DNA from 2 places in the Macrococcus epidermidis genome. Region 2 is predicted to be linked to the other one. Evidence: predicted binding sites of a transcription regulator. Region 2 holds the regulator's gene; the other holds the start of a gene.
The links. Region 2 encodes LexA, which represses DNA repair genes until DNA is damaged. Its sites were predicted from a motif close to CGAACATATGTTCG; they were not measured.

Region 1: a site for LexA is predicted at 1,744-1,757, ahead of uvrB (excinuclease ABC subunit UvrB). Genes of this name have one in related genera too.

What each region holds. Positions count from the first base shown of each region.
Region 1 covers NZ_CP073819.1:729,345-732,781, reverse strand. The annotation lists gene uvrB (excinuclease ABC subunit UvrB) at 1-1,694, opposite strand, end outside; gene KFV12_RS03930 (CsbA family protein) at 1,825-2,055, opposite strand; gene KFV12_RS03925 (YfbR-like 5'-deoxynucleotidase) at 2,052-2,699, opposite strand; gene KFV12_RS03920 (TlpA family protein disulfide reductase) at 2,715-3,254, opposite strand; gene KFV12_RS03915 (CHAP domain-containing protein) at 3,373-3,437, opposite strand, start outside.
Region 2 covers NZ_CP073819.1:1,245,653-1,249,089, reverse strand. The annotation lists gene tkt (transketolase) at 1-954, opposite strand, end outside; gene KFV12_RS06530 (DUF896 domain-containing protein) at 1,047-1,283, opposite strand; gene KFV12_RS06525 (hypothetical protein) at 1,372-1,593, opposite strand; gene lexA (transcriptional repressor LexA) at 1,739-2,356, shown strand; gene KFV12_RS06515 (PspC domain-containing protein) at 2,764-2,973, shown strand; gene KFV12_RS06510 (hypothetical protein) at 3,070-3,225, opposite strand; gene KFV12_RS06505 (metal-binding protein ZinT) at 3,379-3,437, shown strand, end outside.

The DNA of each region.
Region 1 (3,437 bases), 520 kb from region 2:
ATCGCTATCTTCATTGAATCAGTCATTTTATCTGCGTACATGATAACTTTCCCTTGATCGTTACGTGCAGCACGACCGATTATCTGAATTAAAGAACGATGACTGCGTAAGAAACCTTCTTTATCCGCATCAAGAATTGCAACGAGAGATACTTCAGGAATATCTAATCCTTCTCTTAATAAGTTGATTCCGACAAGTACATCGAAAACACCTAATCTTAGATCACGAATGATTTCTATACGTTCTAAAGTTTTTATTTCAGAATGAAGATAGTTAACTTTAATTCCTGCTTCCTTTAAATAGGTCGTTAGATCTTCACTCATCTTCTTCGTTAATGTCGTAATGAGTACACGTTCATTTTTTTCAATACGTTGTCTAATTTCTTCCATTAAGTCATCAATTTGATGTTCAGATTTACGTACTTCAACAATTGGATCAAGTAATCCAGTTGGTCGAATAATCTGTTCTACCATTTCATCTGTATGTTCAATTTCATAAGGCCCTGGTGTTGCAGAAACATAGACAAACTGATGTCCTTTTGCTTCAAATTCTTCAAATTTAAGCGGTCGGTTATCAAGCGCACTCGGCAATCTGAATCCGTGATCTACCAACACATTTTTACGTGCCTGGTCACCATTATACATACCCCTAACCTGTGGCAATGTAACGTGACTTTCATCCATCATGATTAACCAGTCATCACCGAAATAATCAAGTAAAGTATAAGGTGTTGCACCTAGTGGACGTAATGTCAAATGCACAGAATAATTCTCAATGCCTGAACAGAATCCCATCTCACGCATCATTTCTAAATCATAGTTCGTACGTTGCTCTAGACGTTGTGCTTCAAGTAATTTACCTTCTTCTCTAAATTTTTTCAGCTGTTCTTCCAATTCTTTCTCGATACGTTCAATTGCAATCTGCATTTTTTCTTCACGTGTAACGAAGTGACTGGCTGGGAATAATGTGAAATGCTCACGTTCCTTAAGTACTTCTCCTGTTAAGTAGTTAATTTCACGAATTCGTTCAATTTCATCTCCAAAGAATTCAACACGTACACATTGCTCGTCACGAGAAGCCGGAAAAATTTCGACGACATCTCCACGCACACGGAATGTACCACGTTTAAAATCGATGTCATTTCGTGCATACTGAATATCAATTAATTTACGTAATAATTGATTGCGTTCAACCTCCATCCCTACACGCATACTTACAACCATATCTTTATATTCTTCAGGGTTTCCTAATCCATAGATACAGCTTACTGAAGCGATGATGATCACATCATCACGTTCAAATAAAGCACTCGTTGCCGAATGTCGTAATTTATCGATCTCATCGTTAATCGATGCATCTTTCTCGATAAAAGTATCTGTAGAAGGCACATACGCTTCAGGTTGATAATAATCATAATAACTCACGAAATATTCAACACGATTATCAGGGAAAAACTCTTTAAACTCACTATATAATTGACCTGCTAAAGTCTTATTGTGGGCCATAATTAACGTAGGTTTACCAACTTCTTTAATAACATTACTCATTGTAAACGTCTTACCTGTACCTGTTGCACCAAGTAAAGTCTGATGACGCTTACCTTCTTTAATACCTTCTACGATTTTTTTAATCGCTTCTGGCTGGTCGCCAGCAGGCTTATAATCTGATTTAATAACAAACGGATGATGTTCCATATGCGCCCTCCTTTTCGATAATATTTTACCAAAAAAAAAATAAAAAATACAAACATTTGTTCGGACGAGATATTACACTAACTTTATCATATAAAAAGAAAACAGCTCAGAACATAAAATGTTTGAACTGTTAGTCATTTCCTTTATCTAATTTATAAAAGTCCACAATTAAATAACCAATAATTAGACTCATCGTATCTAAAAATACGATCATCTGTGAATGAAAAAATCCTTTATAGACTGATACACCGATTACTATAGTAGATAGTATCATGCCCGTGTATTTATTTCTGACAATCATACTAAATATAACGACCATAAGCGCTGGTAATAATGATGCTAACCAATACCATATCGTCATAGATCTGACTCTTTTACTTCTAATATTGATACCGTTAATTCCTTTAATTCTGAACGTGGAATAAATTTTTCCTGTAACATTTCAGGAAGTATATTTTCAAGGAAATCCTGTACACAATGTAAGTGGTCAAATTGTATAATTGTGCGTAAGCTCTTTTCATATATTTCAAAGAATAGCGGTTCTGGATTTCTTTTCTGGATCTCTCCAAAAGACTCGTATAGTAAATCAATTTTATCAGCCACTGAAAGGATTTGACCTTCTATCGTTTCATCTTTTCCTTCTTTTAATCGTTCATGATAAATCGCTCGATAGCTTTCCGGAAATTCAGAGTCTATAAAACGTGCAATCATCTGTTCTTCCACATCACTGAATAATTGCTTAAGCTCTTTAGAAGCATATTTAACAGGTGTTTTTATATCACCTGTAAAAATTTCAGGATAATCGTGGTTGAGTGCTTTTTCATAGACATTTTTCCAGTTAATCTCAGTGCCATGATATTCTTCAACTGTAGCAAGATACTGCGCAATTTTTGTAACTTTAAAAGAGTGACTTGCTACATTATGCTCCTGATATTTGAACTTACCTGGACAGCGTATCAGCTTTTCTAAGTCAGATAAACTTTTAAAATATTGATGTACACCCACTACAATCACTCCTCTTTATTTTAAATCTGCTATTATTTTTTCTAACTTATTTCTATTGAGTTCACCAATATAAGTTTTTAAAACCTTACCATTTTTATCAACAAAAATTGTTGTAGGAATATTGTTAATCTTATATTGTTTCATTTGTGCTTCATCTAAAACTAACATCGGGTATTTCGCTTTATACTGCTGTATAAACGCAGTTCGCTTTTTCTCTTTGTCCTGCACATTCATACCGATTAATCCTACATGATTAGGTTTCTCGTTATCAAAAGCAACAAGTTCAGGCATCTCTTCATTACATGGGCCACACCATGATGCCCAGAAATTAATGATATTGATATCATGTTTTAATTGTTCTTTCAATTTAAATTGATTTGATTCTAAATCATTTACCGTTACATTACTAATATTTTGATTGTTGATAGGATGTTCATGGGTTGTTACCTGCTTTGCATCATCTGAAGCTGTATTAAATTGTGTCGCTTGATAAATACTATATCCCACTAAACTTAAAAATATAAAAAGAAGTATTGCCGTGATTAAATGCTTCATCTTTCCACCTCAATAGTTATTATGTCTATCATAACGTAATTAGAAATAAGTTTAAACCTAAGTCAACTTAAAAACAAAAAAGAAGATGAACCATTTAATGTTCATCTTCTGTATAATTTTAATAAATATATTGATAGTTTCCTTTTTGATATTTAGAAATCACACGATAAGTCTTAACACCTT
Region 2 (3,437 bases):
TTCTTTATATTCTGCAAATTTATTATTCCATGTTTCTTCTGCTTCATTTGCACGTTTTAACATCGTTTCATTAAAGATGTCATATACAGATTGTGGTACTTCAAATTTTAAGTTTGCATCTAATCCATATGTTTCAAATGCTAAAATTCTCTCTTCATTACCAAGTGGCGCACCATGCACACCATTTGTTCCTTGACGGTTTGGTGAACCATACCCGATGATTGTCTTAACTTCAATAATTGAAGGCTTGTCTGAAGATTTTGCCTGCGTAATCGCTTTATCAATCGCATCACAGTCATTACCGTCTTCAACTAAGATATGCTCCCAGCCATAAGCTTCAAAGCGACCTTTTACATCCTCAGAGAATGCTTTGTCAAGATCTCCATCTAAAGAAATATCATTTGAATCGTATAAAGCAATCAGTTTATTTAATTTAAGATGACCTGCTAAACTTGCAGCTTCATGAGATATACCTTCCATTAAATCTCCGTCTGAAACAAGTGCATACGTATAATGATCTACAATATCTATATCTTTGTTATACGTAGCAGCTAAATGCTTCTCAGCCATCGCAAATCCAACACTCATCGCAAATCCTTGACCCAATGGTCCAGTTGTAATTTCCACACCTTCAGTATGACGAAATTCCGGATGTCCTGGTGTTTTAGAATCCCATTGTCTAAAGTTTTTCAGTTCCTCTAGTGCTAATCCACCAGAAACATGTAATAAAGAATATAATAATGCCGATCCGTGACCAGCAGAAAGAATAAATCTATCTCGATTGAAGAAATTCATTGAGCTAGGATTAAAGTTCAGGTGACGCGTCCATAATGTATAAGCAAATGGTGCAGCACCCATCGGTAAACCCGGATGACCAGAATTTGCAGCCTCAATCTGATCGATACTTAATGCTCTGATCGTGTCAATTGCAAGTTGATCTTCTTTTGTAAACATATTTATTTCTCCTTTATAATATATTTTAAATTATTCAACTAAACTAATACATAATTATCTAGTATATTAATTACTCATTAATAAACTATTTATTATTCTCTTAAATTATTGTTTCTTTGAATTTCTTTCACTTTCTCAGGCGTAACATCATTGCCTTCAGGATCGATTACCTTTGCGTTCTCTATTGTTTTTTGAAAGCTATTTCTGAAAGTCTGAAGATATTCTTTACGTAATAACGTTTGCTCTCTACCTTCTTCTTCAGTTAATCCTTCAGTTTTCTTTTTTTGTGCTAATTCATTTATTCTATTCATTTTTTCTTGTTCTAACATACCCTCATTCCTTTCCATTTAAAGATACCAAAAAAAGCGCGTGAAACCAACTGGTCACACTCGCTTAAGTAAAAAATTATATGGACGTTTAATTTACAACACCTAAAACCTCTCCATTTTGCACTGGATCATGTATCGTTTGTTCTTTATCATTACGAACATCATTTTGTTCGCTTACTTGTTCTGTAATGCCTGGTGAAGTTTGTTCATAAATATATTGAGATTGCGTCATATATAAAAGGCCGAAGACTGTAATTACAATAAATAATAGAAAATACATCATAAATTCCTTTGAAATAGTAACTGTCATAGTTAATTCCTCCTAGAACATTTGTTTGTATTTATACTTTAACAGAACGTTTGTTCTGTGTCAATAAAAACACGAACAAATGTTTGTTACATGCGAACGTATATGCTATAATACAAATAACACCAATGCTAAGGAGTGTTTATAAATGAGAGAACTAACTAAAAGGCAAGAAGAAATATATGAATATTTAAAACATGTTGTATCAACTAAAGGATACCCACCTAGTGTTCGAGAGATCGGAGAAGCGGTTGGTTTAGCTTCATCTTCGACAGTTCATGGGCATTTATCTCGATTAGAAGAAAAAGGATATATTAAAAGAGACCCAACTAAGCCACGAGCGATAGAAATAGTACAGGATGAAACACCTACTGATTATTCAGAAACCATTCACGTTCCGGTTATCGGTAAAGTAACAGCAGGGGTCCCTATTACTGCGATTGAGAATGTTGAAGAATACTTTCCATTACCTGCTCACTTTACAAGTAGTCATAATAGTGACATCTTTATTTTAGATGTTGTTGGTGAAAGTATGATAGAAGCTGGTATATTTGATAAAGATAAAGTGATTGTTAGAAGACAGTCTATTGCAGAGAATGGGGATATTATCGTTGCTATGACTGAAGAAGACGAAGCAACTGTCAAAAGATTCTATAAAGAAAATAATCGTTATCGATTACAACCAGAAAATAGTTCAATGGATCCAATCTATTTAGATTCTGTAACTGTTTTAGGCAAAGTTGTTGGGTTGTTTAGAGAATTTTAAAAATAAGAGCGCATGACTAATGTCATTCGCTCTTATTTTCGTTTATATTATTTTACATTTAGATAATAATTATTTTACTATTACGATTATTTACGTCCAATGATTTCTTTTACTTGTTCTAATATGTCTTTATGTTCTTTTGATTTTGTTTCCATCGTACTATCCCCTTATCTCATTCTTATAATGTATATTCATTATAAAAGGCTTACTTATAAAATATACCCAAAAAGAAATGAATCAAACATCGATGTATTTGTTTTTAATACAGGAAGTAACAATTTATATTAAATTAACTACTAATATTTTACAATAATTCATGAGAACATACAAATATTTCACTTTTTCCACTTCAGAAATTTTATAACTTTCCTTTTCCTTGATATAATATAGTTAAGGAGGCGAATGACATGCATAGAAAATTAGCACGTTCTACAACTGATAGATATTTGGCTGGTGTATTAGGCGGTTTTGCTGAATATTTAAACATGGATTCAACACTACTCCGTGTTATCTTTATTCTTGTTTCATTCTTAACTGTACATATCCCAACATTTACAATCTATCTTATTCTTGCACTCTTTATGCCAAAAGACGTTGATGTTATCGATCGTTACTAATTAAAAATTTATTAAATTAAACAAAGCTTAAGACAATGTGTATTCGCACATTTGTCTTAAGCTCTTTCTCTGCTTATTCATTTTAATATTTGCTACTTATTCCCTCTTATTTAATAACGCCACAGTCCCAAATCCTAATACGAGCAATAATATCGTTATTTTATCATCAATGATCATTAAGCCATAACGACATATGAATAATATGAATGCATAAATAAACAAAACGAGTATCTTGATATGATAGTTAGACATTTCAACCCTACTTTTCTATATTATATGATGTTCATCATACCATCTTTTTTTAATTTATTTAACTTTTTGTTTAAATAGTAATAATTCCTATTTACATTTATATTGTATTGCTTTAGTATTGAATCGTAATGATTACGAAAAAGGAGAATTATTATGAAACAAAGTATATTAACAGGTTTAGGCATCTTATCATTAGGAATATTATTAGTGGG